Regions from separate parts of the Buttiauxella sp. S19-1 genome, predicted to be linked through region 1. Evidence: predicted binding sites of a transcription regulator. Region 1 holds the regulator's gene; each other region holds the start of a gene.
The links. Region 1 encodes LexA, which represses DNA repair genes until DNA is damaged. Its sites were predicted from a motif close to TNCTGTATGTACATACAGNA; they were not measured.
Positions count from the first base shown of each region.

Region 2: a site for LexA is predicted at 1,399-1,418, ahead of sbmC (DNA gyrase inhibitor SbmC). Genes of this name have one in related genera too.
Region 3: a site for LexA is predicted at 3,421-3,440, ahead of MES37_RS04225 (DNA translocase FtsK 4TM domain-containing protein). Genes of this name have one in related genera too.
Region 4: a site for LexA is predicted at 6,274-6,293, ahead of mutH (DNA mismatch repair endonuclease MutH). Genes of this name have one in related genera too.

Region 1 covers NZ_JAHWLU010000014.1:25,287-33,182, forward strand. The annotation lists gene MES37_RS05500 (CsbD family protein) at 1-50, opposite strand, end outside; gene dinF (MATE family efflux transporter DinF) at 324-1,658, opposite strand; gene lexA (transcriptional repressor LexA) at 1,727-2,335, opposite strand; gene MES37_RS05515 (diacylglycerol kinase) at 2,444-2,812, opposite strand; gene plsB (glycerol-3-phosphate 1-O-acyltransferase PlsB) at 2,939-5,368, shown strand; gene ubiA (4-hydroxybenzoate octaprenyltransferase) at 5,462-6,334, opposite strand; gene ubiC (chorismate lyase) at 6,334-6,843, opposite strand; gene malM (maltose operon protein MalM) at 7,160-7,896, opposite strand, start outside.
Region 2 covers NZ_JAHWLU010000039.1:9,735-17,630, reverse strand. The annotation lists gene MES37_RS10960 (FUSC family protein) at 1-812, opposite strand, end outside; gene sbmC (DNA gyrase inhibitor SbmC) at 903-1,373, opposite strand; gene dacD (serine-type D-Ala-D-Ala carboxypeptidase DacD) at 1,593-2,759, opposite strand; gene sbcB (exodeoxyribonuclease I) at 3,036-4,463, shown strand; gene MES37_RS10940 (APC family permease) at 4,577-5,941, opposite strand; gene yoeI (membrane protein YoeI) at 5,931-5,993, opposite strand; gene gabT (4-aminobutyrate--2-oxoglutarate transaminase) at 6,148-7,446, opposite strand; gene MES37_RS10930 (LysR substrate-binding domain-containing protein) at 7,573-7,896, opposite strand, start outside.
Region 3 covers NZ_JAHWLU010000010.1:23,720-31,615, forward strand. The annotation lists gene cydD (heme ABC transporter permease/ATP-binding protein CydD) at 1-1,288, opposite strand, end outside; gene trxB (thioredoxin-disulfide reductase) at 1,419-2,387, opposite strand; gene lrp (leucine-responsive transcriptional regulator Lrp) at 2,888-3,382, shown strand; gene MES37_RS04225 (DNA translocase FtsK 4TM domain-containing protein) at 3,504-7,277, shown strand; gene lolA (outer membrane lipoprotein chaperone LolA) at 7,441-7,896, shown strand, end outside.
Region 4 covers NZ_JAHWLU010000073.1:1,508-9,403, reverse strand. The annotation lists gene MES37_RS15845 (prepilin peptidase-dependent protein) at 1-553, opposite strand, end outside; gene MES37_RS15840 (prepilin peptidase-dependent protein) at 544-1,017, opposite strand; gene thyA (thymidylate synthase) at 1,202-1,996, opposite strand; gene lgt (prolipoprotein diacylglyceryl transferase) at 2,003-2,878, opposite strand; gene ptsP (phosphoenolpyruvate--protein phosphotransferase) at 3,051-5,297, opposite strand; gene rppH (RNA pyrophosphohydrolase) at 5,310-5,840, opposite strand; gene mutH (DNA mismatch repair endonuclease MutH) at 6,527-7,213, shown strand; gene MES37_RS15810 (YgdI/YgdR family lipoprotein) at 7,346-7,564, shown strand; gene MES37_RS15805 (NADP(H)-dependent aldo-keto reductase) at 7,720-7,896, shown strand, end outside.

The DNA of each region.
Region 1 (7,896 bases):
ACTGTGCCTTTGAACTGTTTCCAGTTACCGCCGATTTCGTCTTTATTCATAATAATATCCTCATCGTTCGGTTAAGAACTGCTAATAGTTAACAACGCCCAGGTGCTGCCGTTTGGCTGACACTCACTATCTGCTGGACGTGGAAATAATTGTAGTCAAGGATATGGCTGTGAGGGGAAAACTAAGAACATTGAACCACAGAAGTAACAGAAATGATGCTGACTTGCCCCAAAATCAGGTGGCAAATCAGCATACTGGAGTGCGATTAAAAACGCGTCAGAAGTTGTAACTAACTATGGGTTGTAACTAACTATGAGCTGTAACTAACCAGGAGTTCCAGCCGGGAACCAGCTGTTATCCCGCCAATGGCGACGCCAAATCCATCCCAAAGACAGTCCGCGCAAAGCCAGGAACACAGCCACGGATAACCACAGACCATGATTTCCCAGATAAGGCACGGTGAGCAACGTCAGCCCAAATCCCAATGCCGCAACCGCCATGCTGTTGCGCATTTCCGTACCTCGCGTTGCGCCAATAAACATGCCGTCCAGCAAATAACACCAGACACCAACAACGGGCAAAACAATCTGCCAGTGCAAGTAGCGGTCTGCCTGTAGCTGCAATTCCGGGATAGAGGTAAGAAGCGAAACAATGTGCTCACCAAACAGCGCATACACAGTGGCAAACATAAGAGCGACTAAGCCCGCCTGGCGACATGCAGCGCCCCATACTTCGAGCAATTGACCACGGTTTTTAGCGCCAAACGCCTGCCCGGAATGGGCTTCAACGGCATAGGCGAACCCATCGAGCGCATAGGCGGTGAAGGTTAATAGCGTCATCAACACGGCGTTAACCGCGACGATTTCGCTACCTAACCGCGCGCCAAAGATAGTGACTGAGGCGAAACAGACCTGTAGCAACAGCGAGCGCAGCATGATGTCGCGATTGAGTGCCAGCAGACGCCGCACATTCCCGCGCCAGGACTCTTTGAGCATCTCAAAGCTGATTCCGCGCAAACCCATAACCTTTTTCACCATCAGCAAACCAATGATAAACGTCGCATATTCTGCGGTGACGGTGGCGAGTGCCGCGCCCTGAACATCCATGTGTAGCCCCATGACCAGCCACACATCCAGCACGATATTCAGTACGTTTCCGACAACCAGCAAGATAACTGGCGCACGCGCATACTGAACGCCTAACAACCAGCCCAACAAGACCAGGTTGGCAAGCGAGGCTGGCGCACTAAGCCAACGTATTTCAAGGAATCGCCGGGCCTGCAACAAAACATCTTCATTGCCGCCGACGATATGCAAGGCCAGGGATATCAGCGGTTCACGCAGTAAGACGATCGCCACCCCTGCTCCTAACGCCAATAGCAAGGGCTGAACCAGTGCACGCGCTAAAGCAGAGGGATTATTGGCACCAAATGCCTGGGCAGTTAAACCGGTGGTGCTCATGCGCAAAAACAGCAACAGCATAAATAAGAAGCTGGTTGCCGTCGCACCAATAGCGACACCGCCAAGATAAACAGGGCTATCCAAATGACCAATTACCGCGGTATCAACAAGGCCCAGTAAAGGCACGGTGATGTTGGAAAAAATCATGGGTAAGGCGAGGCGCCAGAGAGCTCTGTCAGCCGTCGAGAAAAATCGCATGGCCAATCCAGGAAGAGATAAGAGAATTAAGACGATGATGCGCATTAAAGCGCATCATCTGGAGAAGTTTACAGCCAGTCGCCGTTGCGAATTACCCCAACCGCCAACCCTTCAATAGAGAAGTTATGTTCGCGCAGGTCAACCACAATAGGTTCAAATTCGCTATTTTCAGGCAGAAGATGAACGGTATTACCCTGCTGCTTTAAGCGCTTAACAGTCACTTCGTCGTCAATACGCGCCACCACAACCTGGCCGTTACGCACATCCTGAGTTTTATGAACTGCAAGCAGGTCGCCGTCCATAATACCGATGTCTTTCATAGACATCCCGCTAACGCGCAACAGGAAATCGGCATTTGGTTTAAACAGTGATGGGTCAACCTGGTAATGGCCTTCGATGTGCTGTTGTGCAAGGAGTGGTTCCCCCGCAGCAACACGCCCAACCAGCGGAATACCGGTAACTTCTTCCACCAGCAAGCGGATACCGCGCGACGCACCAGAGATAATCTCAATGACGCCTTTACGGGCAAGTGCTTTCAGGTGCTCTTCAGCGGCGTTCGGAGAACGGAACCCCAGACGTTGAGCAATCTCGGCACGAGTCGGTGGCATGCCGGTCTGGCTGATATGATCCCGAATAAGATCAAACACCTCTTGCTGCCTGGTAGTTAACGCTTTCATTCCGCCCCCTGGGTGTTTATACAGTTATGCTGTGAGTATATACAGTCAAAGGCGATTTTGGAACCACAAATTGAGCAAAAAACCAGGGACTTAACTATTCTGGAAAGATCATCGCAAATGCGGCCAAAGCAGTGTGACCCAGGTAATAACTGCGAGGATAATGGCGATTAATACGGCAGCAGACCCCATGTCCTTGGCCCGTCCTGAAAGCTCGTGGTAATCGGTACCAACACGGTCAACAAGCGCCTCGATAGCGCTATTGAGAATTTCGACAATCATGACCAGCACAACAGAACCAATCAGTAAAATACGGGTGATAGGGTCAACATCTAACCAGCAGGCGATGGCGATGGCGATGAGCGCGCTAACCCCTTCCTGGCGGAAAGCCGCTTCGTTAATCCAGGCTGCTTTGAGCCCTTTCCATGAGTAGCCTGCGGCTTTGATGATACGGGTAAGTCCAGTGGTACTGCTCGCCATTTTGGGAAACCTTTTCAAATTATTTGGGTCAATGCTTATCTATATTGCAACGCCACAGAAATCTGAGCCAGATTCTGATATTCTTGCGGCGAATTTGCATCATTAACCTGAGGCTTTACATCGTTTATGTCAGGCTGGCCAAGAATCTACTACAAATTACTTAATTTACCATTAGGCGTTCTGGTAAAGAGCAAGTCCATTCCGGCAGATCCACAAGCCGAACTGGGCTTAGATCCCACACGCCCGATTATGTATGTCCTGCCGTATAACTCCAAGGCGGACTTATTAACGCTGCGCGCACAATGTCTCGCGCATAACTTGCCCGACCCTCTCGAGCCGTTAGAAATCGACGGTGCGGTATTGCCGCGCTATGTCTTTATCCATGGCGGCCCGCGTGTTTTCACTTATTACACGCCAAAAGAAGAGTCGATCAAACTGTTCCACGATTACCTCGACTTACACCGCAGCAATCCAAATCTGGATGTGCAGATGGTGCCAGTATCGGTGATGTTTGGCCGCTCCCCTGGGCGCGAAAAAGGCGAAGTGAATCCGCCATTAAAGATGCTGAACGGCGTCCAGAAATTTTTCGCTGTTTCCTGGCTTGGGCGCGACAGCTTTGTGCGTTTCTCCGCTCCGGTTTCGCTGCGCCAGATGGCAACCGACCACGGTACAGACAAAAAAATCGCCCAAAAACTGGCTCGCGTAGCGCGTATGCACTTTGCTCGCCAGCGTTTAGCGACTGTCGGCCCGCGTCTGCCGGTACGCCAGGATCTGTTCAATAAGCTACTGGCCTCAAAAGCTATTGCTCGTGCAGTAGAAGATGAAGCGCGCAGCAAGAAAATCTCCCATGAAAAAGCCCAGCAGAATGCTGTTGCTTTGATGGAAGAGATTGCCGCTAACTTCTCGTATGAAGCCGTGCGTTTGACTGACCGCGTGTTAGGTCTGACGTGGAACCGTTTGTACCAGGGCATCAACGTTCATAACGCTGAACGCGTGCGCCAACTGGCTCATGACGGCCACGAGATTGTCTATGTGCCCTGCCATCGCAGCCACATGGACTACATGCTGTTGTCCTACGTGCTTTATCACCAGGGGCTGGTTCCTCCGCACATCGCAGCGGGTATCAACCTGAATTTCTGGCCAGCCGGCCCGATTTTCCGCCGCCTCGGTGCGTTCTTTATCCGCCGTACCTTTAAAGGCAGCAAACTCTACTCCACCGTGTTCCGTGAATATCTGGGCGAGCTGTTTAGCCGTGGCTATTCCGTTGAATACTTTGTGGAAGGTGGCCGTTCCCGTACCGGGCGTTTGCTCGACCCGAAAACCGGCACGCTGTCGATGACCATCCAGGCCATGCTGCGCGGCGGTACTCGCCCTATTACCCTGGTGCCAATTTACATTGGCTACGAGCATGTAATGGAAGTGGGGACTTACGCGAAAGAGCTGCGTGGCGCGACCAAAGAGAAAGAGAGTTTCATGCAGATGGTGCGCGGGCTGAGTAAGCTGCGTAACCTCGGCCAGGGCTATGTTAACTTTGGCGAACCGATGCCGCTGATGACGTTCCTGAACCAGCGTGTTCCAGAGTGGCGCGATTCAATCGACCCGATTGAGGCCATCCGCCCGGCATGGTTGACGCCAACGGTCAATGAAATTGCCGCTGAACTGATGGTGCGTATTAACAATGCCGGTGCGGCAAATGCCATGAACCTGTGCTGTACCGCGCTGTTGGCCTCGCGTCAGCGTTCACTTACCCGTGAGCAACTGACCGAGCAGCTCAACTGCTACCTGAGCCTGTTGCGTAATGTGCCGTATTCACCGGACGCGACCGCACCAGACCAGCCAGCAGAAGCGCTGATTGAACACGCATTGCAGATGAACAAGTTTGAAGTTGAGAAAGACACCATCGGTGACATCATCATTCTACCGCGCGAGCAGGCGGTTCTGATGACATATTACCGTAACAACATCCTGCATATGCTGGTGTTGCCTTCTCTGCTGGCAGCAATTATTACTCAACATCGCCGTATTGACCGTAACGAACTGCTGCGTCAGGTCGAGCTACTTTACCCGATGCTGAAGGCTGAACTGTTCTTGCGCTGGAGCACGACCGAACTTGCTGGTGAAATTGACATCATGCTCAATGAACTGGTTCGTCAGGAACTGGTGACACTGGCAGGCGATGAAGTGCAGATTAATCCTGCTCGTTCACGCACCATGCAGCTGCTGGCAGCAGGTGTTCGCGAAACGCTACAGCGTTATGCGATTACCTTCTGGCTGCTGAGCGCAAATCCGTCGATTAACCGTGGGACACTGGAGCGCGAAAGCCGCACCGTTGCCCAGCGTTTGTCTGTTTTGCATGGCATTAATGCACCGGAGTTCTTTGATAAAGCCGTCTTCACCTCGCTGGTTTTAACCTTACGTGATGAAGGCTATATCAGCGATACCGGGGATGCAGAGCCTACTGAAACCATGAAGGTCTACCAGATGCTGGCAGAACTGATCATGCCGGATGTGCGTTTGACGATTGAAAGTGCGACGTCGCAGGCTGCGACTGAGTAAAAAATCTGGCGGATGACGCGATTGCTTATCCGCCCTACGGTTCGACTTGTAGGGCGGATAAACGAAGTGTCATCCGCCATTTAATTTCTGATATTAGAAGTGCACGTAACTCAACACCAGGCCAATAAACAACACCAGGCCAACGTAGTTATTATTCAGGAATGCGCGGAAACAAGCATCGCGATCGCGATTCGCCGTCAAACGCTGCTGATGTATAAACAGTGCCCCCGCCAGCGCAATAGACCAGTAGAATGCCCCGCCTAATCCGTTTAACCAGCCAATCACCGCCAGCAAAACCATCACCGCAATCTGCAAAATCCCGATAATCACATTGTCATAGCGCCCGAACAGTATCGCCGTGGATTTGATGCCAATTTTCAGGTCATCATCGCGATCAACCATCGCATATTGCGTGTCGTAAGCGACCGCCCAGCAAATATTGGTCAAAAACATCAGCCAACAACTTAGCGGTACAGATTCGCTAACCGCAGCAAATGCCATCGGGATGGACCAACCGAACGCCGCACCCAACACCACTTGTGGCAAATGGGTGTAACGTTTCATAAAGGGATAAACCCAGGCTAATGCTAACCCCGCCACCGACAATAAAATTGTCATCGTGTTAAGCGTCAGCACCAGTAAAAACGACAGCAACACCAGTACCACAAACAGGATACGCGCTTCTTTTTCGCTGACTGCTCCGCTCGGTAGCGGACGGTGGGCGGTGCGTTTTACGTGACCATCAAACTTGCGATCGGCGTAGTCGTTTACCACACAACCCGCGGCGCGCATCATCCAGACTCCGGCGATAAACACACATAAAATGGTCAGTGGTGGGACACCCGGTGTCGCGAGCCATAACGCCCATAAAGTGGGCCATAACAGTAAAAGCGAGCCAATCGGCTTATCCAGCCTCATCAGGCGTTGCCAGGCCTGCCATTTGCCCTGTTTAAGACTCCACTCCATTATTTTTCCTCTGCATACAACGGCGAAGCGGGAAGGAATAGTTCGGTCAGCACCAATGGCTTTCCGGCTAATCTCAGACGGGAACGACGCCCCCACAGCTCCGCACTACGACCAATCTCAATAAAATCCCGTGTCAGGGATGATGCACTAAATAGATAACGCCCGAGTGGCGTGGTGCCGAGCTGTTGCAAAGCCAGCTCCGGCCCTTCAAGAGTGGATTCTGGTACAACGGTGCGCCCCAGCAACCAGGGTTCATCGTCACCGCAGAGCACAACTTCACGCAGCCAGTAGCGTTTGGCTTCAGGCATCATATCAGCTTCTGGAAAATCGACAGGTGAATCGAAAAAACCTTCACGCACAATACGAACAGTGACTCGCGAACAATACTGTTCAAAGCGTTTAGTCATTGAGTCTTCAAGCAACAACCAGTCAAGAAGCGATGCGCTCAGCTCCTCTGGAATCGTAGCCTCAAAACGTAAGGCGCGCAGTGGCGAAAGCGCGTCAGACATGTGAATTTCTCCGAAACAAAACCGGCAGTCATTGTAACGCAGAATGGGTATAGCGGGGGATTCAAAACACCTTCTAAATCATTCGAGTTGAATCAAGGCGGCAATTGGGAGTCAGCTTGAAGCGGGAGCAAAGTTGCCCTAAATAGTTCGAGTGGCATCAAGGCGGCAAACGAACGAATCCCTATGAGCTTACTAGAGTAAGTGATTAGGGTGAGTGAGAGCAGCCAACGCCGAGGCAGCTCGAAATATGACGGGCAAAAAAAGGTGCGCTCAGTGAGCGCACCAAACCTCAAACATCAGCACTGCGGGGAAACGCTTACCCCTTGCCTTTTACACTGCTGATAAAAGTTTTACGGGCAGTAGTCGAGCCCAGGCGTTCAGCTTCATCCAGTAGTTTCAGGGCTTTATCAACATCACCTGCGGCTACTGCTTGTTTGATTGCCTGGTTGAAATAGGTTTCCGTATCACTCAGCACGGGCTCTTTTTTCGCAGCTGGAGCCACTACTGGCGCAGGTGCCGGAGCTGGAGCCACTACGGCGGTTGTTGCCACTGCCGCAGGTGCAGTGTAAGTGGTGGCTGGTGCGGCGGTATTACCGACCGTTACCGGGCCTGGGCCTGATGAACCAAACAGCGGCCCAACTAAAATACTGGAACTTGAAGAAGTTTTGACCTTAAGTGAAATTTCACCTTCAGTACCATGGCGTGCAATCGGATCAGGAATATCTGGTACCGCATTACCGTTGCCCCTGGCATAGGCTTTTGCAGGGTCAACCATCGTGGTGGTTTGTTGCAGGTCTTTATTGGTGGTGAACACCAACAAATAAAGTTTTTGTTGCCCCAATGCTGGGGTTAATTTCATGACGCCTTCCAGGCGATTTAAAGACAACACTCCCGGTTCCTGATAGGCAAAGAAAGCCGATGGGAAATAAGCAGCAGGCGTCATGTTTTGGTCAAATACCAACACGTTTGGTGCAAATACCGTATCTTTATTCACGATACTTGAGAGCGTAATCGTCAGCTCCCCGATACTTGCCGGTACGCTGTAGGCCGCAA
Region 2 (7,896 bases), on a different contig from region 1:
GTTTCGCGCAGCGTGTGTGCGTTGATCATCAGGAAGTGGCTTTCCCTTGATGCCCAGTAAGCGTTGACCTGCAACTCAAGAGTGCACACCAGATTGCGGCTGACGGTTTGTATTGCCTCGAAGATAGACTTTTGAATATGCGTTTCTTTGCTGCTTGGCCCGATGAGTGCACGCATTCTTACGACATCACTCAACACTTTGTGTAAGTGTTTTTCAAGCCTTGGGCGCTCTAATAAATTAGGTGAGAAGCCCGCGTTGTAAACCCGACCAAAGGCGGTGACGAAGTTCGCCATTTGTATGCGCCAGTGGATAAAGGCGCGCTGTGGATAAATGCTGGTAAATAACATCGCCAGCAACGAGCCGAAGATAACATCGCCGCTGCGCCAAAGGGCAATTTCCATGTCTCCTGCCGGTGCGCCAACCACCACCGCAAGGGTGATGCCAATCAGCAGAGCTTGATACGGGCGTTTCCCCAGCGCCAGATAGCCGCAGATGAACATGGCAATGGCACACCACACCAACATCAGCGGTAGCGAGAACAGCTCAAGTTTTAGCGCCACAAGTCCCATGACTGCACCGCATATCGTCCCACCAATGCGCTCAAAGGCGCGTGGCACGACGTTGCCCCAAAAAGAGATCGGCCCCATGACCACCACAAGCGTGATCAACGGCCATGTCCCTTCGGGCACTTTCAGAAGATGAACAATAAGAAAGGTGAGAATAAAAGCCAGTGCGATGCGGATCCCATGCACGATACGGTAATTGCGGTATATGCGGATCTCAAATGGGCTTAGTGATTTGTCAGGACGCACACTCAGTTCCCCAGAAAATAAAAAACGGGATTGTACCTGTTTTTATGGAATGAACATCACAAAGTTAGGGGGCATAAGCCCCCTTTAGCATCAGACTTGATCTGCCACCGGAATATACATGTCTATTTCCCAGACTCCACTTTCTGAACCATCGTTAAGATAGTGTTCGAAGCAGGGTTTTCCGGTTATCTGGTAGCTATTATTAGCAAGGACGCTGTCAAAAAACAGATTCCACGGCTTGGCAAAGTCGTTGTCATCCACGCGGGCGCGTGCCACCGCATACTGGCCGCCCTGGATGCTCGTCACAATCACGCCTTCACTGTTATCCGGCACGGTAAAGTTTTCAGCCACCGAGACCACGGTGTCGCAGCGCAGTTTTTCTGCGGGTACGACGTCGGGGTTGTCGTAATAAACCGCCAGCCATTCTTCCCCGGCTATCTGGTGGGTTTTGACCCACAGGGCAAGTTGCTCAAAGCCCTGATGGACCGTTTGTTCCCACGGCCCAACCATATGAAAACCAGCGACTTTACGTTCATTCACTTGTTGTACGTTAAATTCCATATGACCTCCTGACAGATTTAAAAAATACTGTATGTTTATACACCACTCTTGTGCAGGGAAACAATCCATTGTCAGGGTGATGTGGTTGCTTTGCGAGCAGGATCGCTTTTTGAAAAACTTTCGCCTGTAGATCCGCCTGTAGATCGTAGTACAGACCAGCCGTTCAGATGAAAAAAAGGGCCGACATGACTGTCGACCCATTTAACACTGATTAAGGAATTACAATTTGTGGCTCAGATAGTCGCTAAACCGCGACCATGTGCTGCCCTTTTTGACGCCCGTTAGCGTCACCAACGGCCAGTGGGCAATCAGCTTGTCGCGATCAAAAAGCTCGATTTCACCCACATGTTGGTTGGCAGCAATCGGCGCTTCGATCTCTTGCTTGTCGAGGACATATTTGGCTTTAATGTTAGGGACTTCAGATTTTGGCAGCGCCAAAAAAACATCCTGATTTGTACCGACTTCGATCTGTTTTTTATCACCGTACCAGATAGCCTCAGTACCAATTTTTTTGCCTTTATGCAGAACCTGTACGGTATCGAAATTATCCTGGCCCCAGTGCAGTAATTTACGCGCCTGATCTTCGCGCCCTTTCGGGCTTTCAGCGCCCATGACCACCGCAATTAAACGGCGCTCACCGACCACGCTTGACGCAATAAGATTAAAGCCAGCGCTCGCAGTATGGCCGGTCTTCAGGCCGTCCACATTCAGCCCTTTGTCCCACAACAAACCATTACGGTTCTGTTGCGTGATGCCATTCCAGGTGAGGCTGCGCTCGCTATACATGTGATAAAACTCGGGTTCACCGTGGATTATTGCACGCGAAAGTACCGCAAGATCATAGGCTGTGCTGTGCTGGCCAGGTGCATCCAGACCATGAACCGTTTCGAAGTGGGTATCGCGCAGGCGGAGCTGCTGCACGTATTTGTTCATCATCGCTACAAATTGTGGCTGCCCACCGGCGACGTAATCTGCCAGAGCAACACAAGCATCATTCCCTGAATCAATAATTAACCCGCGGCTGAGGTCATGGACTGTCAGTCGGTCACCCGCTTTCAGGAACATTAGCGACGAGCCATCAAATACCGGATTACCTTTTGCCCAGGCATCTTTGCCGACAGTGACCATGTCGTTTGCCGTGATGCGGCCACTGTCGATGGCACGATCGACCACGTATCCGGTCATCAGCTTGGTCAGACTCGCCGGGTTGCGTCGCACATGCTCATTTTCCGCTGCCAGAATTTGCCCGGTGGTGTAATCCATCAATACCCAAGAGCCCGCCTGAATTTGTGGAGGGGGTGGCGCATTAACAAAGGTATCGTCGGCAAAAGCGGAGTGAGCAGAAAGTGACAGCAAGGAACAGACAACAAACAGACGGATCTTCAACGATATACCCTCAGTAACAAAAAATTCAGCCGCCACTTTTACTGCAGTTTGCGACTTTTTTCGCAATTAAATTGCAAAAAGATATGAATGAGAGCGCTCGCATACAGTTGAGGAATATACTATTCCGTCATCGCGAAGACTTCTTGCAGGGCGGTTAATGGTTTACCATTGGCGGTTGCAGTACCTGATAACAATGATTGGCACATGGAGAGGGTTTTAGTGGGATTTCAGTTTAATAACAGTACGTTAAACAACACTCAAGGGCGGGAGTAAACCGTGGATAAGACAACGCAACAACCGACCTTCCTTTTTCATGATTATGAAACCTTCGGTAAAAGTCCATCGCTCGACCGCCCGGCGCAATTCGCGGCTATTCGTACCGATGCTGAATTTAACGTGATTGGCGAACCGGAAGTTTTTTACTGCAAACCGGCGGATGACTATCTGCCACAGCCAGAAGCCGTGATGATTACCGGCATTACTCCGCAACAAGCGCTGGCGCGTGGCGTCAACGAAGCGGATTTTGCAAAACGCATCCACACCATTTTTACCCATCCAAAAACCTGCGTCGTGGGTTACAACAATGTGCGCTTTGATGATGAAGTGACGCGCAATATCTTTTACCGTAACTTTTATGATCCGTATGGCTGGAGCTGGCAAAACGATAATTCGCGCTGGGATTTGCTCGATGTGATGCGCGCCTGTTACGCATTGCGCCCGGAAGGAATTGTCTGGCCGGAAAACGAAGACGGTTTGCCGAGCTTCCGCCTTGAACATTTGACCAAAGCCAACGGCATTGAGCATGCGAATGCACACGATGCGATGTCTGATGTGTACGCCACTATCGCGATGGCACAACTAGTGAAAACCCGCCAGCCACGCCTGTTTGAGTATCTCTACAGCCACCGTTCCAAACACAAACTCACCACGCTGATTGATGTTCCGCAGATGAAACCGCTGGTACATGTCTCGGGAATGTTTGGCGCGTGGCGCGGTAACACCAGTTGGATTGCCCCACTCGCCTGGCACCCGGATAACAAAAACGCGGTGATTATGGTCGATTTGGCGGGTGATATTTCTCCACTTCTGGAGCTGGATGCGGATGCGTTGCGCGAGCGGTTGTATACGCCGAAAGCCGCACTTGGTGATACTGCGGCCGTGCCAATCAAGCTGGTTCATTTGAATAAATGCCCGGTCTTAGCGGTGGCGAATACGTTGCGCCCGGAAGATGCAGAACGTTTAGGAATCGATCGTCAACGTTGCCTGGATAACCTGAAGCTATTGCGCGAGCACCCTTCCGTACGCGAGAAAGCGGTGGCGATTTTTGCTGAAGCTGAGCCTTTTGTGCCTTCAGATAATGTTGATGCGCAGCTGTATAACGGCTTTTTCAGCGATGCCGACCGCGCAGCCATGCGTATTGTGCTGCAAACCGATCCGCAGAATTTACCCGCGCTGGACATTACCTTCGCCGATAAGCGGATTGAGAAGCTATTGTTTAATTATCGGGCGCGTAACTTCCCCGGCACCCTGGATGAAGCCGAGCAGCAGCGCTGGTTGCAGCATCGCCGTGAAGTGTTGTCTCAGGAAGCGTTGCAAGCCTACGCGCAAGAACTGGAAGCGCTGTATAACCTGCATGAAAGTGATAAAGAGAAGACGGCGTTGTTGAAGGAGTTGTTCGAGTATGCGCAGTTTTTAGTGGGGTGATAGCAAGATGTCGGATGGCGCAAGCTTATCCGACCTACAAAGGACAAGACCCGTTCAGGACGAAGCATCCATAACAAAAAGGCCGCTTGCGCGGCCTTTTTGGTGTTTAGCGATTACGCTAAATCTTCGTTGAACTGTGGAACCGGGTTACGGAAGCGACGAGTCACAAAGGCCAGATAGGTCAGGCCGATAGCCGCCCAAATCAGACCCAGAATCATCGAGCTTTCTTCCAAGTTAATCCACAATGCACCCACTGTCAGTGCGCCGCAAGTTGGCAGCACCAGATAGTTGAAGTGATCTTTGATGGTCTTGTTACGGCCTTCGCGGATCCAGAACTGGGAAATCACTGACAGGTTAACGAAGGTGAACGCCACCAGCGCACCGAAGTTAATCAGCGCAGTCGCAGTAACCAGGTCAAATTTAACCGAGAACAATGCAATGATACCCACCAGAACCACGTTCAGCGCAGGGGTACGCCATTTCGGATGAATGTAGCCGAAGAAACGCTCCGGGAACACGCCATCACGGCCCATCACATACATCAGGCGTGAAACACCCGCATGTGCCGCCATACCAGAAGCCAGAACGGTCACGCAGGAGAAAATCAGGATACCGAACTGGAAGGCTTTGCCTGCCACGAACAGCATGATTTCCGGCTGCGACGCGTCCGGATCATGGAAGCGAGAGATGTCCGGGAAGTACAGTTGCAGGAAGTAAGACACCACAACGAAGATCACGCCGCCAATCAGGGCGGTCAGGAAAATCGCTTTCGGGATGACACGGCCTGCATCTTTGGTTTCTTCAGACAGCGAGCTGATGCCGTCAAAACCAAGGAACGAGAAACATAATATGGTCGCACCGGTTATCATCGGCACCACGTTGGCGTGCTCAGACCAGAATGGACGTGTGCTGGCAAGCGTACCGGCACCTTCGCCGTTTGCCACACCGTAAATAACCAGACCGGTGATAACCACCATAACAATCATCTGCAGCACAACAATCAGGCTGTTGAAGTTTGCCACGGTTTTAATGCCGCGCAGGTTGGAGATAGTCATAAAGCCAACCAGCAGCACCACGAAAATCCACGATGGGATAGACGGCACCAGGGCTTCAAAATAGATTTTAGCCAGCAAAATGTTGATCATCGGCATGAACAGATAATCAAGCAATGCCGACCAGCCCACCATAAAGCCAACCACTGGGTGGATTGCTTTTTGAGCGTAGGTATAAGCGGAACCCGCAGACGGGAAGCGGCGTACTAGCTTTCCATAACTTAACGCGGTGAACAAAATTGCCACAAGGGCAAACGCGTAAGCCGTCGCGACATGTCCGTCGGTAAGGCCAGATACAATCCCAAATGTATCGAACAAGGTCATAGGCTGCATATAAGCGAGGCCCATCATAACTACCGGAATAAGCGTAAGGCTCTTACGGAGTTCAACACGAGATTTTGCACCTGCGGTGACGTTAAGCGACATGGTCATTCCCCCAAACGGCGAATACCTGCGCAAAAGCAAAAAGCTGCCCCATCTAAATTTCCTCGGCGACACGACTGTCGTTTTTTAAAAGCTAGTATCTATCCGGTACGAAGCCCGGCCTCTTGGTTTTTTTGGCGGATGCCTGTTTGACTGCTTGAACTTAATGCAAAAAAATAACCGACGCGTTTAACGTCGGTTTTTTGTTCTCATTTAGTGAGGCGCGTATTTTGCACTAATTCGAGGCAAGAAGACAAGATATTGAGGCCCTCATTAACAATTTCTTTTTCGGCTGTTAAAGGGACAAGAAAACGAATCACATTCGCACGCACACCGCAGGACAATAAAACCAGTCCCTGCTTGCCTGCTTCTTTGACAAGTGCCTGAGTTAATTCTTTATTCGGACGATGGCTGTCACGCTCTTCGACCAGTTCCATCGCAATCATTGCCCCGTATCCACGCACATCACCGATGCAGTCAAATTGCTCTGCCATTTGCTGTAAACGCAGGGTGATTTGCTCGCCAATAATCTGGGCGCGCTGATTGAGATTTTCCTGCTCAATAATGTCTGTAACGGCCAGCGCTGCTGCAATTGCCACCGGCGACCCGGCATAAGTACCGCCGAGCCCACCCGGCATCGCTTTTTCAAACAGCGATTTCTTACCGACTAGCGCGGATAACGGGAAGCCACCCGCCAGGCTTTTGGCCATGGTGACGAGATCCGGCTCCACACCGCTGTGTTCAATAGCAAAGGTTTTACCGGTACGGCAGAAACCACTTTGAATTTCGTCGGCAATTAACACAATCCCGTGCTTATCACATAGCGCACGCAATTGTTTCATAAAGGAAGGTGATGCTGCATAAAAGCCCCCTTCCCCTTGTACCGGTTCAATAATGATGGCGGCAACTTCATCCGGCGAAACATCAGCGGCAAAAATACCCGCCAGTGATGCCAAAGCCTGAGTGTCACTTACACCAAGATAAGCAGCAGGATATGGCGCGTGGTAAATACCAGCCGGGAACGGGCCATAACCTTTTTTATACGGCTGAACTTTACCGGTTAACGCCATGCCCAGCAGCGTGCGCCCATGGAACGCGCCACGAAATGCAATAATGGCCGAGCGCCCGGTAGCAATACGCGCCACTTTAATGGCATTTTCCACCGCTTCTGCTCCTGTTGTCAGGAACAAGGTCTGGCATGGTGCGCTTATCGGCACCAGTTTATTCAACCGTTCGGCAAGCTCAATATAGTTGCCGTAAGGTGTGACCTGGAAACAAGGATGGGTGAATTGTTCAAGTTGTTGACGTACTGCATCAATCACTGCAGGATGGTTATGCCCGGTATTCAGCACCGCAATACCAGAAGCAAAATCAATATAGCGTTTGCCTTCAACGTCCCAAATTTCCGCATTTTTCGCTTTTTCAATATAGACCGGCAACGCATTGCCGACCCCATGCGGAACTGCTTGCTCACGCCGTGACTGCCATTGCTGATTGGTTTGCTTCATACAGACTCCTTGCGCACAAAAAACCTCAATAAAACAAAGTTGAGGAGAGAATTTAAACGCGAAGACACTTTTCGAAGAAATATCGTTCCACTATAAACAATAGATGTGATGAATATGACCTGCCACTCACCCATTGGTATTATTTTTCGAGGTTCCGTACACCACCGCGATTTCAGGATTATTGACGATTTGCTCGCGCCACCATTCACTGGCAAGCCCTGCGGTTTGCTCATTCCAGCCAATCCACACCGGCACAAACGGCACATGAGAAACAACGTCTTTTTCAATCAACACACCGCTTTCGATAAAACGCTGCGCCATATAGCGCGGAACGTAGCCGCAACCAATGCCGCTTATCTGTAATTCGAGTTTGGTTTTGAAATCAAAAACGGTGATAGCATCTTGATCTTCGAGTAAATGCATCGATCGTGACGGTTCCAGGCGCGAAGT
Region 3 (7,896 bases), on a different contig from region 1:
GTCCAACCCAACTGAGTTGTTCACGCCACCATTTCTGGTCAAGGGCCGAAAGATCTACACCATTAATCAGCAATTGGCCTTGATAGGGCAAAAAGCCAGACAACACGTTGAGCAGTGAACTTTTACCTGCACCACTTTGCCCGACCAGCACCACCCGTTGTCCGGCAGAAAGGGTGAAATTCAGTGGACCTGCGAGAGTTTTATCTTCAGTTGATAGAATGACCAAATCACGAGCTTCAATGCTGATTGGCTCGTTATTATTGAATTTTGCTGTGCCTTGTTTGCGTTGCTGCAATGGCGCATCAAGGAAGGTCATCAGGCTGTCGGCCGCTCCCACCGCTTGTGCTTTAGCATGATAAAAAGTGCCCAGATCGCGTAGCGGTTGGAAAAACTCCGGGGCTAAAATCAACGCCAGGAAACCGGCAAATAACGTTACGCCAGTACTGTAATGACCAAAGTTCAGTTCGCCGAGATACGAAAAGCCGAAGTAAACCGCGACTAGTGCGATGGACAGAGAAGCGAAAAATTCCAGCACGCCAGAAGACAGAAATGCCAGGCGTAATACTTCCATCGTGCGCTGACGGAAGTCCTGAGATGCCGCGCGGATATTTTCCGTTTCGGCATTGCCACGGTTAAACAAACGCAAGGTTTCCATACCACGCAGGCGGTCAAGAAAATGCCCGCTCAGCCTCGCAAGCGCCTGGAAGTTACGACGGTTAGCATCTGCGGCACCCATACCTACCATCGCCATGAACAACGGGATCAGCGGTGCGGTGCAAAGCAGAATCAGGGCTGCAACCCAGTTAGATGGGAAAATGGCGATTAAAATCAACACGGGTACCATGACCGCAAGCGACATTTGCGGCAGATAACGTGCGTAGTAATCGTGCATATCTTCGATTTGTTCCAGCACCAGGGTTGCCCAACTGCCGACCGGTTTCCCGTGGATCCAGGCTGGCCCTGCTTGATGGACGCGATCGAGTACTTGCCGGCGAATCTCCTGACGAATGTGCAACCCAGCGTAAAAACCGACTTTTTCACGTAGCCACACGACCCAGGCGCGCAATACAAAAATCAGTATCAGGATAACGAAAAGCAACAGCAGAGCTTCCCGGGGAATGTTTTCCATGATCATGTGTTGCAGCATCCGGGCAAGCAGCCAGGCTTGAGCAACAATCAATAACCCACTGACCAGCCCTAAAAAACGGGAAAGCCCCAACCAGCGGCGAGAGATAATGCTTTGTTTTTTTAGCCAGCGGCTAAGTTCTTGTTGACGGGTTTTATTCATGGATGCCAGTGCAGGTAGCTAATTAATTATCAGGCAAAATTTGCGGGCAATGTTACAACGCAGGCGAAAGAAAGGCGACCTATTCAGTCGCCTTTACGTATCTTCAAACTGCCGGTTAAGGCGGGGAGAGTTACTTATTCTGTTCGGCAAGTCCGTCCAGGTAGCGTTCGGCATCCAGTGCAGCCATACAACCGGTGCCCGCAGAGGTAATCGCCTGACGGTAGATATGGTCCATTACGTCGCCTGCCGCGAACACACCAGGAATGCTGGTTTGTGTGGCATTACCGTGAATACCAGACTGCACTTTGATGTAGCCATTTTCCAGTTCGAGCTGATCGGCAAAGATTGACGTATTTGGACTATGTCCGATCGCCACGAACAAACCTGCAACTTCTAACTCTTCAGTGGTATCGGTGTTGTGAACGTCACGCAGACGCAGACCACTGACACCCATTTGATCACCAGTAACTTCATCTAAAGTCCGGTTGGTGTGCAGCACGATGTTGCCGTTCTTCACCTTTTCCATCAGACGGTTGATGAGGATTTTTTCGGCTCGGAAGCTGTCACGGCGGTGAATCAGATGCACTTCTGAGGCAATATTTGCCAGATAAAGCGCTTCTTCAACAGCGGTGTTACCGCCACCAATTACCGCAACTTTTTGATTGCGATAGAAGAAGCCATCACACGTTGCGCAGGCTGAAACGCCACGACCTTTAAACGCTTCCTCAGAAGGCAGACCCAGGTATCGGGCAGAAGCTCCGGTCGCGATGATCAACGCATCGCAAGTATATTCGCCGCTGTCACCCGTCAGACGGAATGGACGGTTTTGCAGATCCACTTTAGAGATGTGGTCGAACAGGATCTCTGTTTCGAACTTGGTTGCGTGTTCGTGCATGCGCTCCATTAACGCAGGGCCTGTCAGGTCGTTAGGATCACCCGGCCAGTTCTCAACTTCGGTGGTCGTGGTCAACTGACCACCTTTTTCCATCCCGGTAATCAAAACGGGCTTGAGGTTGGCGCGAGCCGCGTAGACTGCTGCGGTGTAGCCCGCAGGGCCGGAGCCAAGAATTAGCAATTTACTGTGTTTAGCGGTGCCCATGAGATCCTCATTGTTCGTTGGCAGACAATCGAGGGATTGTAGGGAATTTGGCGGGTTAAAAAAAGGGTGAACGGTTGGTGTTGGCGATTATGTTAACTATATGTGCAATAGCTGTGTTCAATCAGCCGCGGTGAATATCGCGAAAGCGCATAAAAATCCACCTAAACAGGCTAAATACTCAGGTTGCTAAAGTGATGAATAATCGTCAAGTAGCCCAGATATATGGCACGTTCCACTAATTTTAGATGTTTTGCTTTGACAATCCGCTAAGCATTTGCGAAAACATTCGAGGAAGAAAAACATTTGGTGTGGCGTTTTGAAATATTCACGCATACCTGATGCAAATTTACCGGGTTATTGAAATCTACTCATGGCGTGGACAGACGCCATGAGTGATGTCGCTAGCAGCCGTTGGGCACCGGTCTTCTCACGTACTCCCGGAACAGTGACGTTACCAGGGTTATGGCAGGTGAAGGAAGGAACACAGAGAGACTATAATAATGGTAGATAGCAAGAAGCGCCCTGGCAAAGATCTCGACCGCATCGATCGTAACATCCTTAATGAACTACAGAAGGATGGGCGTATTTCTAACGTCGAGCTTTCTAAACGAGTAGGGCTTTCACCGACTCCGTGCCTTGAGCGCGTGCGTCGTCTGGAACGACAGGGTTTCATCCAGGGCTATACCGCTCTGCTGAACCCGCATTATCTGGATGCATCACTTCTGGTTTTTGTTGAGATTACTCTGAATCGTGGCGCCCCGGATGTGTTTGAGCAATTTAATGCCGCAGTTCAAAAACTTGAAGAAATTCAAGAGTGTCATTTGGTATCCGGTGATTTTGACTATCTGTTGAAAACCCGTGTACCGGATATGTCTGCGTACCGCAAATTACTAGGCGAAACCTTGTTACGACTGCCAGGTGTGAACGATACCCGTACCTATGTAGTCATGGAAGAGGTCAAACAGAGTAATCGTCTGGTTATTAAGACCCGTTAACACGGGCCAGGTGCAAAATCTGCGTATTTTGGTTACACTCCTGGTAATTCATACAGCAACAGTGCCGGGAATGCCCGGCACTGTTGCTCTCCATATTTATTAAGGACCTGGAGAGTCTTACTTGAGCCAGGAATACACCGAAGAAAAAGAAGTTACATTGAGGAAACTCAGCAGCGGGCGTCGGGCATTAGAGGCGTTACTGCTCCTTGTTGCCATTTTTGCCGTCTATTTGATGGCGGCGTTGCTTAGTTTCAATCCTTCCGATCCTAGTTGGTCACAAACCGCATGGCACGAACCTATTCATAATTTAGGTGGAATGCCGGGGGCGTGGATGGCTGACACTTTGCTGTTCATCTTTGGCGTAATGGCCTACACCATTCCGGTCATCATTATCGGTGCGTGTTGGTTCACTTTCCGCAACAGAGATAGCGAAGAGTTCATCGATTATTTCGCCGTTTCTATGCGCCTGATTGGTGTACTGGCGATGGTGCTCACCGCTTGCGGCCTTGCGGCAATTAACGCAGATGACATCTGGTATTTCGCCTCGGGCGGGGTTATCGGCAGTTTGCTCAGCACTGCAATGATGCCCCTTCTCAACAGCAGCGGCGGCACTATTGCGTTGTTGTGTGTATGGGCGGCAGGGTTAACGCTGTTTACCGGTTGGTCCTGGGTCAGCATTGCTGAAAAAATTGGTAGCGCGACCCTGAGCGTGCTCACTTTTGCCAGTAATCGTACTCGTCGGGATAACACCTGGCAGGATGATGACTACGACTATGAAGATGAAAAACACGACGAAGAGCATGCGCCAGATGTTGAAAAGCGTGAGTCTCGTCGTGCGCGTATTTTGCGTGGCGCATTAGCCCGTAAACAGCGTATCTCTGAAAAATTTGCCAATCCAAACGCACGTAAAACAGATTCTGCGCTGTTTTCTGGTAAGCGTATGGACGACGCTGACGATGACGTTTTGTTCTCAAATAACAAAGCGACGCTTCCGGAAGATGACGTCCTGTTTTCTGGTAACAAAGCCACACTGCCGGAAAGCGAAGAGTACGATCCGCTTCTACACGGCCAGTCAATTGTTGCGCCTGTGGCTGCTACAGCCGCCGCGGCGATGGCTAATACGGCATATGCGGCTCCAGTTATGCCAACGGCAACCGTGCCACCGGTTACGGCCCCGGCTCCAGAAGTTGAGTTTTCGCCTGCAATAGCCTGGGAGCCTGCTCCAACCACAGTGACACCAGAACCGGTGATTGCGCCTGCACCAGAGAATTACACTTCGCCGTACGCTGCGGACCAGTACGTTCCGCAACAGGAAGCCAGTCATTGGGCAGAACCTGTTAGTGAGCCACCTGCTGTTGAACCTCCGCATGCGGAACCTGCTTATTTTGAACCATCTTCGGTAGAGCCTGTCACCCAGCCAGAGCCTGTTGAAGAAATAAAACCGGCAGCCCGCCCGCCGCTTTACCATTTTGAAGAAATCGAAGAGCGACGCGCGCGTGAGCGTGAACAACTGGCTGCCTGGTATCAGCCAGTTAATGAACCTAAGCCTGACCCATATGGTTATGATCAAAACCCTGCGTTTGCGCAGACAACGCCTGTTCAAATGCCTCAAAGCAGTACTCCGACAATTCCGCAAGGTGGCTTCGATACGTCACCCGCGGTGCCAACCCCTGGTGCTTCTGTTCCACAGGATGTAAAGGATGTGGCAAAAGTGGTCGGCGTCGCTGCGGCCTTCAGCCCGGTATTTAGCATCGCCAGTGACGCGCCTCGTCCACAAACCAAAGAAGGTATTGGCCCGCAATTACCTCGGCCAAATCGTGTGCGTGTTCCTACTCGCCGTGAGCTTGCGTCATACGGAATTAAGTTGCCTTCACAGCGAATGGCTGAAGAGGAAGCTCGTCGTCAGAATGGCATGGACATCGAAGATGACTATGCTGACGAAGCCGAAGAACTTCAGCAGCATGAACTTGCTCGCCAGTTCGCCGCTCAACAACACCAGCGTTACGGTGAAGAGCATGAAGACGACTCTTTGCAGCAAGATGAGGATGAAGCCGAGCAGGCTGAGTTAGCACGTCAGTTTGCGGCGCAACAGCAGCAACGCTATTCAGCTACACAGCAGCAATCCCAGCAGCAAGAGCCGAATAATGTGCCGTTCTCACTGGATGATTTTGATTTCTCACCAATGAAAACGTTAGTCAACGATGGGCCAAGCGAGCCATTGTTTACGCCGAGCCCGGTTGAAGAACCTGTTCGTACTCAGCCTCAGCAAAGCTGGCAGGCTGTGCAACCGCAAAGTGCGCCACAGCAACAACAGCAACAACCCGCACCGGTTGCCGCACCATCGGTACATGAAAGCTTGATCCATCCTTTCTTAATGAGAAATGGTGATGATCGTCCGTTGCAGCGTCCTACCACACCTTTACCATCTCTGGACTTGTTGACATCTCCGCCAGCAGAAGTTGAACCAGTGGATACCTTTGCACTCGAGCAAATGGCGCGTCTGGTGGAAGCTCGTCTTGCGGATTACCGGATTAAAGCCGATGTTGTGGATTACTCTCCAGGTCCCGTCATCACACGCTTTGAGCTTGATTTAGCACCTGGTGTAAAAGCCGCCCGTATTTCCAATTTGTCTCGAGATCTGGCGCGTTCACTGTCAACCGTCGCGGTGCGTGTAGTTGAGGTTATTCCGGGTAAACCTTATGTTGGTCTGGAGTTACCGAACAAGAAACGCCAGACCGTTTACCTGCGCGAAGTGCTGGATTGCGCCAAGTTCCGTGAAAGTGCTTCACCGTTAACCGTGGTGCTGGGTAAAGATATCGGTGGTGAGCCAGTTATTGCCGATCTGGCGAAGATGCCACACTTGCTGGTTGCCGGTACCACGGGTTCCGGTAAATCTGTTGGCGTAAACGCCATGATCCTCAGCATGTTGTATAAAGCGACGCCTGAAGAAGTCCGCTTTATCATGATCGACCCGAAAATGCTTGAGCTCTCAGTTTATGAAGGTATTCCACATCTGTTGACTGAAGTCGTTACAGATATGAAAGACGCCGCTAATGCATTGCGTTGGAGCGTTAATGAAATGGAACGCCGCTACAAACTGATGTCAGCGTTGGGCGTGCGAAATCTGGCAGGTTACAACGAACGCGTGCTGGAAGCCGAGCGCATGGGCCGTCCAATTCCAGACCCATTCTGGAAGCCGGGCGATAGCATGGAAGTTGCCCATCCAATGCTTGAAAAACTGCCGTATATCGTCGTTCTGGTGGATGAATTTGCTGACCTGATGATGACGGTAGGCAAGAAAGTCGAAGAGTTGATTGCTCGTCTGGCTCAGAAAGCTCGTGCGGCGGGTATTCACCTTGTGCTGGCGACCCAGCGCCCGTCGGTTGATGTGATTACCGGCCTGATTAAAGCCAACATCCCGACGCGTGTGGCGTTTACGGTGTCGAGCAAAATTGACTCCCGTACCATTCTTGACCAGGCCGGTGCTGAGTCACTGCTGGGAATGGGGGATATGCTTTATTCCGGGCCAAACTCTACATTGCCAGTGCGTGTGCATGGCGCGTTTGTCCGAGATCAGGAAGTGCATGCAGTCGTTCAGGACTGGAAGGCACGTGGTCGCCCACAATATATCACCGGTATTACTTCAGATAACGAAAGTGAAGGTGGCGCGGGTGGCGGTCTTGACGGTGATGAAGAGCTCGATCCGTTGTTTGACCAGGCTGTTGCTTTTGTGGTCGAAAAACGTAAAGCGTCTATTTCTGGTGTTCAGCGTCAGTTCCGTATCGGTTATAACCGTGCCGCTCGAATCGTTGAGCAGATGGAAGCTCAGGGAATCGTGAGCCCGCAAGGTCATAACGGTAACCGCGAAGTACTTGCTCCACCGCCATTTGAGTAACCCTGAGCACAAGTGTCGTTGTTGCGGCGCTTGTGCAAAGAAGGGTAAATTACCGGAAAATCAGTTTTTTCTTCTGTTGCACCTGAATATCTCTCAACTAGAGTGGGCAGCAGAAATGCCACAGTGCAGTCGCTTTGTGGTGCATGAATTTTAAGGGATCATAATGAAAAAAATCGCTATTACTTGTGCTTTGTTGACTGCTCTAACAGCTACATCTGTCTGGGCTGATGCCGCAGGTGACCTGAAAATGCGTCTGGATAAAGTCAGCAGTTTCCACGCCAGCTTCACCCAAAAAGTGACCGACGGCAGTGGTGCAGCAGTCCAGGAAGGTCAGGGTGATTTGTGGGTTAAGCGTCCTAATCTGTTCAACTGGCATATGACTCAGCCCGATGAAAGCATTCTGGTTTCAGATGGTAAAACACTGTGGTTCTATAACCCGTTTGTTGAGCAAGTCAGTGCGACCTGGTTGAAAGATGCGACCGGTAATACGCCGTTTATGTTGATTGCACGTAACCAAAGCAGCGACTGGCAGCAGTACAACATCAAGCAAAGTGGTGATGATTTCATGCTGACGCCAAAAACCAGCGCCGGCAATCTCAAGCAGTTCACCATAAATGTT
Region 4 (7,896 bases), on a different contig from region 1:
TATACCCCACGACTATATGACGCAGAGACACTGGATTTCGACCACTTTTGGAGGCTGCAGCGAGATCGATAATCAACAGAGATGACATGGCCTGGCGTGCCAAACGGGTAACAGTAAATTTCTGTATCACCATCGTGGCTGGATCGGATAATTTTTCCCAGCCAGAACCTTCGCAACGAGTCGCTCCGCGTAAAGCTTCCAGGTCAGTACCATTGAGCCGAAAACCTGTCTGTTCTGTTTGTGCATGACTAGCAGGTTCCCAACGTCCGTTGCTGTTGCTATCCCATTGCAACAAAACGCATTCTCCCCCTTTGCTCAGCACCAGCCCCTGCCCCGTACAATTTCCGTGGCAATAACCCGCCCGCTGTAGCTGTTTCCCCAAACTAAACGCCAGTTGCCACAGCGATTCTTGCACTGTTTCTTTTTGATATTGTTGTAATACCGCGCGTTGGAGCACCGGAAATAAACGGCCAGCCCCCAGCAAGACAATGCTACTTAAAGCCATCGCGATGAGCGTTTCAAGTAAGGTAAATCCCTGCTGGTTTAGCTGCATTTGTTACTCCCTGTCACGTCACACACCCGGATCCGCCCCTGAGCTGAGAGCACCACGCGCCATTTTCCTGTCGCGCTTTGCAACGTAACGTGGCCCGGCCAGGCGGTACTTCTGATGCCATAAAATCCAAGCCCTGCTGTTACTTCGGTAATATCGACATCAGCAAAAGGTTGAACCAACCGCCACCGCCCTGCAGACAGGCATTGGGTTGCTTCAATGAGCTTGCTGGACAGGCACCACGTTTTCCCGTGACGATTCACCGTGAGTAAATGGTCACGATTATGCCAGGAGGCATCACTGCGCAGCTGTTCGAATAAATGACGAATTTGTTGGATGGTTATCCACATGCGCTGCTGTTGTTGCCATTGTTGCCAGCCGTACATTCCGCCCGCGCTAAGCATCACGACAATGGCCATCACCACCATCATTTCTATCAGGCTAAATCCGTACTGTTTTGTTTTCATGGCGGCAGTGTGCCAGCCATAAAATTCCTGGCTACTGGCAAACGTTTGATTCTCGAGGCTTCTCGAAGGAAAGATTGGTGGTTGCTTTAGGTTGCAGAAGTGCTGGAAGGAGGCTCGCAATACCATTGCACAGGCAAAAAAAACCGGCGCACAAATGGCACCGGTTATGGCAGGCTATGACTCGTTAGATAGCGACAGGAGCTTTGATCGCTGGGTGCGGATCGTAGCCTTCAATGTCGAAATCTTCGAAACGGTAGTCAAACAAAGATTCAGGTTTACGTTTGATTACCAGTTTTGGCAGTGCTCGCGGCTCACGTGTTAATTGCAGGCGAGTTTGCTCAAGGTGGTTGCTGTACAGGTGCGTATCACCGCCCGTCCAGACAAAATCCCCCACTTCAAGGCCACATTGCTGCGCCATCATATGCACCAGCAAAGCATAACTGGCGATATTAAACGGCAGACCCAGGAAAATGTCGCACGAGCGCTGGTAGAGCTGGCAAGAAAGTTTGCCGTCAGCCACGTAGAACTGGAAGAACGCATGGCACGGAGCTAACGCCATTTTATCCAGTTCACCCACATTCCACGCCGAAACAATAATGCGGCGCGAATCTGGGTCGTTTTTAAGCTGGTTAATCACGGTGGTTAACTGGTCGATATGGCGGCCATCAGGGGTTGCCCATGAGCGCCATTGCTTGCCATACACAGGGCCAAGATCGCCATTTTCATCTGCCCATTCGTCCCAGATGGAGACGTTGTTTTCGTGCAAATAGGCAACGTTGGTATCGCCTTTCAGGAACCACAGCAGTTCATGAATGATGGAGCGTAAATGGCAGCGTTTAGTGGTAACCAGAGGGAAACCATCTTGCAAATTGAAGCGCATTTGATGACCGAAAACCGACAACGTACCCGTGCCGGTACGGTCATCTTTTGGTGTGCCGTTTTCCAGCACATGTTTCATCAAATCAAGATATTGTTGCATGTTTCCTCACGAAAGCTGTTGCTGTGGACGGCGACGATACGCCCAAACCATCATAATCACACCGGCCACAATCATCGGAATCGAGAGGATTTGCCCCATGCTGATGTACTGAACCCACGCACCGGTAAACTGCGCATCTGGCTGGCGGAAGAATTCAACGATAATACGGAATGCACCGTAGCCAATCAGGAACAAGCCGGAAACGGCTCCCATCGGGCGTGGCTTGCGGATATACAGGTTCAAGATAATGAACAGTACGATACCTTCCAGAACCATTTCGTAAAGCTGGGAAGGATGGCGTGGCAAGACACCGTAGGTGTTAAACAACGACTGCCATTCCGGGTGTGTCGCCAGCAGGCCAATATCTTCACTGCGAGAACCCGGGAATAACATGGCCCACTTGAAGCTCGGATCGACGCGGCCCCAGAGTTCGCCGTTGATGAAGTTGCCAAGGCGACCCGCACCCAGGCCAAATGGAATCAGCGGTGCGATAAAATCAGCAACCTGGAAGAATGAACGCTTGGTGCGGCGCGCAAACCAAATCATTACGCAGATAACACCGACCAACCCGCCATGGAAGGACATGCCGCCATCCCAGACTTTAAACAGGTACAGTGGATCGGCAAGAAAAGTAGGCAGGTTGTAGAAGAACACATAACCAAGGCGCCCACCGAGGAATACCCCCAGGAAGCCAGCATACAGCAGGTTTTCGACTTCATCTTTCGTCCAACCGCTGCCTGGTTTATTGGCACGGCGGCCAGCAAGCCACATGGCGAACACGAAGCCGACCAGGTACATCACGCCATACCAGTGCAAAGAGACTGGCCCAATGGAAAAAATCACTGGGTCAAATTCAGGGAAATGCAGATAGCCACTATTCATCTGTCACCACAAACCATTGTTACCCCACCGAAAGCCGACGATGGGTTGCAAGTACGCATCTGTGCGGATGCGCTCCGAAAGCAGCGGATCATAGCACAAAGGGCACCAGGGTTAAGTCGCGGAAGTTGTAAAAGATATGTAATACCAGAAGTGAAAGGAAACGACAGGCGCCTTAGCGCCCGCCGCGAATCAAACCGCCCATACCACGACGCTCCATGAAAGACGCGACCTGGTGGCGCACTTCTGTCGCTAGCTGAGCCTCAAGACTACGCTGTGACAGCAATTGCACCTCTTCCAGACTAATGTGGCGCAGCAAATATTTAACACGAGCCACTGAACGGCCGTTCATCGACAAATGGCGATAACCCATGCCAACCAACAGCGCAACACACATTGGGTCGCCGGCCATTTCACCGCACAGACAGAGATCGATGCCGTGACGTTCAGCTTCTTTGGCAATGTGATTCAATGCGCGCAGCATAGCCGGATGCAGGCTGTCATACAGACTTGCGACGCGGGTATTGTTACGGTCAACGGCCAGTAAATATTGCGTCAGGTCATTAGTACCGACAGAGATGAAGTCAACCCGGCTGGCAAGATGGCCCAGCATGAACACCATTGATGGGACTTCCACCATGATGCCAATACGCAGTTTTGGTAATTCATAACCCAGTACTTCTTCTACTTCGCGCCCAGCGCGGTCTATCAGACGACGCGCTTCGTCTATTTCATCGATGCTGGTAATCATCGGCAACAGAATACTCAGGTTGCCAGTGGCAGCATTGGCACGCAGCATAGCTCGCACTTGCACCAGGAAAATTTCGGGCTGGTCAAGCGTGATGCGTATCCCACGCCAGCCAAGACACGGGTTCTCCTCACTGATTGGCATGTATGGCAATTGTTTATCCGCCCCCACATCAAGCGTTCGCAGCGTGACGGGCTTATCGTTAAACATTTGCAACATCCCCTGATACTGGGCGACTTGCTCTTCTTCCGATGGAAAACCACTTTGCAACATGAACGGGATTTCGGTGCGATACAGACCAATGCCATCAATGCGGCTGCCAAGCAGTTGTTCATGTTCAGGGCTCAGACCTGCATTCAACATCACCTGGACACGCTCACCGCTTTTCAGCGCTGCCGGGCTATCAACGTCATCCTCTACCAGGCGGGTAAGTTCGTTCTCTTCGGTAATGAGGCGCTGGTATTCCTGCAACAGCACCGTTTCCGGGTCAACCAACAATTCACCACGGTAGCCATCGACAATTAAAGTACGGCGATGCAATACCGAAGGCTGAATATCCGCCCCCATAACTGTTGGGATGCCCAACGCACGTACCATGATGGCGGCATGGGAGTTCGCCGCACCGTCGCGCACCACCACACCAACCAGGCGGTTTTGCGGCAACTCGGCGAGCGTGGTTGCGGATAACTCATCAGCCACTAAGACAAAGCGTTCAGGCCACGTGTTCGCACTCTGAATGGTGTCATCGAGATGGAATAACAAGCGTTGGCCGAGGGTACGCAGGTCGCCAGCTCGTTCTTTTAAGTAGCCGTCAGTCAGACTTGCGAATTGCTCCGCAAACTTTTCGATAACTTTTTTAACTGCCCATTCCGCAACCGAGCCTTTGTCCACTTCTTCGAATAATTCTCGACGAAGCCGGGCATCGGTTAACAGGTGCGAATAGAGATCAAAGATAGCTGCCGTTTCTTTCTGAGCCCCCGCTGCAAAGCGTTTGCTGTAGCGGCGAAACTCGTTAGACGCCTCTTCCAGTGCGGCAGTAAGGCGCTCTCGCTCAAGCGTGGTATCCAGTGTCGATGCTTCAGAAACTTGCTCCATTAACGGGAGCGTCGAATCCATCCAGCCCTCAGCAATCGCCACGCCCGGCGATGCAGGCAATGCCCGAATACGTGTCTGGCGGTACTGGCCGAATAAGGCGGCTAACTGTGATTGAGAGAGGATGGCGGCCATTTGTGTGGCGAGTGTGACGAGGAAGGACTCCTCGCTTTCATCATATTGCCGGTGCTCACGTTGTTGCACCACCAGCACACCCAATAACTGGCGTCGTTGGATGATTGGCACCCCAAGGAAGGCTCGAAAACGTTCCTCTTTTACTGCGGGAACATATTTAAAGCTCGGGTGTTTTTGCGCATCAGCAAGGTTTATCGGCTCAGCAAGGCGCCCGACCAACCCGACAATGCCTTCATCAAATGCGAGTGTTATGGTGCGACCACGCGGCTTTTTAAGGCCGCGCGTCGCCATCAGGTAAAAGCAACGCCGGTCATGATCTGCGAGATAAACCGAGCATACCTCGGTGTCCATCGCAAGGCAGATATCTGTAACCAGAATATCCAGCGCCTCATTGAGGCGCGGAGCGCTGGCAACCTTCTCGACTATTTCTCGCAAACGGGTGAGCATTTTTCGCGTGACTTAACCTCTTTTACGTCGCCAGGCAGGCGCGTTATTACGTGGTGGCGCAACTTCCTGCAGCGGCATTACGACGCTGGCAAACTCTTTCATCACCCGACGATAAACATCGCGTTTAAAGGAGACAACCTGACGAACCGGATACCAATAGCTAACCCAACGCCAGCCATCAAACTCTGGGGTACTACTGGTTTGCATATTGATATCGTTATCGCTGCTGATCAACTGCAAGAGAAACCATTTTTGTTTCTGGCCGATACAAACCGGCTTTGTGTCCCAACGCACCAAACGTTTAGGTAACTTGTAACGTAACCAGTTTCGGGTCGAGGCGAGTATTCGGACATCTTTTCGCTGTAACCCCACTTCCTCGAAAAGCTCCCGGTACATTGCCTGTTCCGGGGATTCGCCAGGATTGATGCCACCTTGCGGAAACTGCCAGGAATGTTGACCAAAACGCCTGGCCCACATCACTTGACCCTGCCGATTACAGATTACGATACCAACATTCGGGCGGTAGCCATCATCATCGATCACCGGACTACCTCAAAACAAACTTAGATTAGGGCGATTGTTTCATACAAGCGCTAGACGGTAAACCACTGTGTAACGGTTGCAAGAAGGAATAACAATTGAATAACTCACAAAATATGACCGAGTTATAAACATTAGCCAGTTTGGAGCATGGGGTTTATTCACTTTTTCTGTGGATATAACTGTGAAGAACTACCTGATACTCTCGGGACAACTTAGGATAAGTCTAAATTCATCGTGATTTTCATAAATAAAAAAAACATAAATTTCAGTTAGATAACCAATGATAAATCAACTTACACCCAGGAAGTGTGATGATCGTCACATGCCAGAACCTCACACTGATGAAAGATCGACCAATGACGTTTTTATCCACAGATTGTGCCAACAAGTTAGTCACAAACTGGTGAAAAAATGGGTTTTACCCCCCAGTCAAGGCTGTAAATCGAACCAGTAGTGAGCTTTTTTACCAGTTATCCCATTTTTCTGTGGATAACCCAGTGTAAGATCCTGTTCATTGCCAGTGACCAGAATGGGAAAAGGTTTTTTCAGAATCCAAAACTTCTCCTTTTTGGTGATAAAAATGATTCAAAATCAGTAGATTGCCATTCTTACCCCCGACACGCTAAACTATTTCCATCTTGTGGGTAAACCACGTTCATTTTTTAACCGATCGGCAATCAGGCACAATGGAAGCACTTCGTCCTTTACTTAACCCTCCAGAAAACGAACAGATTTTACTGGCTCAAGCCCAGAAACTCGCGGGATATACGCTGGGTGAATTGGCGACGTTAGCCGATTTGCCGATCCCTAAAGATCTGAAACGTGACAAAGGTTGGATCGGGGTTCTACTTGAATTGTGGCTGGGTGCCAGTGCTGGGAGCAAACCCGAGCAAGATTTCGCAGCACTAGGTATCGAATTAAAAACGATCCCGGTTGATAGACTCGGTCGCCCACTGGAAACCACTTTTGTTTGTGTTGCCCCACTCACCGGCAATACTGGCGTGGTTTGGGAAACCAGCCATGTGCGCCACAAGCTAAAACGCGTGCTGTGGATCCCTGTTGAAGGAGAGCGGCAAATTCCGCTGGCGGAAAGGCATATCGGCTCACCATTATTGTGGGCACCTTCAGCAGAGGAAGAGCGGCAGCTACGTTTGGATTGGGAAGAGTTGATGGATTTAATTGTGCTGGGCCAGGTCGAACGTATCACTGCCCGTCATGGTGAAGTACTGCAGTTGCGTCCGAAAGCTGCCAACAGTAAAGCGTTAACTGATGCGGTGGGTGCCGACGGCGCACCAATTCTGACGTTACCACGCGGTTTTTATCTAAAAAAGAACTTTACAGCGGCTCTGCTAGCTAATCATTTCTCGTTGTAGATTTATTTGGCTTGCCCCCCAGATTCTCGCTTCCCTTCTGTTTCTTTTAAGAATTTACTGCTTATCATCTCTGGCTAGTCGAGTTATTACTAGACTGTATAGGTCATACCAAACCACACGAGGCGAATAACGATGAAAAAATGGGCAGTTCTTATTTCCGCTGTCGGTCTGGCATTTGCGGTTTCCGGTTGTAGCAGTGATTACGTGATGGCGACCAAAGATGGCCGTATGATCCTGACTGACGGGAAACCCAAAGTCGATGACGACACAGGCTTAGTCAGCTATCGCGATCAGCAAGGCAACGAGATGCAAATTAATCGCGATGATGTTTCACAAATCATTGAACGCTAGAAAATACAGCCTTTAAAGGTCAGCGCCTCGCTGGCCTGTAACACTTTTTCTTCACTTACCCTCTTCCGCTTTTGCTCCCCCTCTGCCATGTTTATAGTCCATTTTTTGTCGGGCGCTCGCCTGACCGATAAGACATAAGAATAAGGAAAGCGGCTATGCAATATCACCGTATCCCCCACAGCTCCCTTGAAATAAGTACGCTAGGGTTGGGAACCATGACGTTTGGTGAGCAAAACAGCGAAGCCGACGCACATGCACAGCTTGATTACGCAGTACACCAGGGCGTTAACCTGATTGATGTCGCAGAAATGTACCCTGTCCCGCCACGCCCG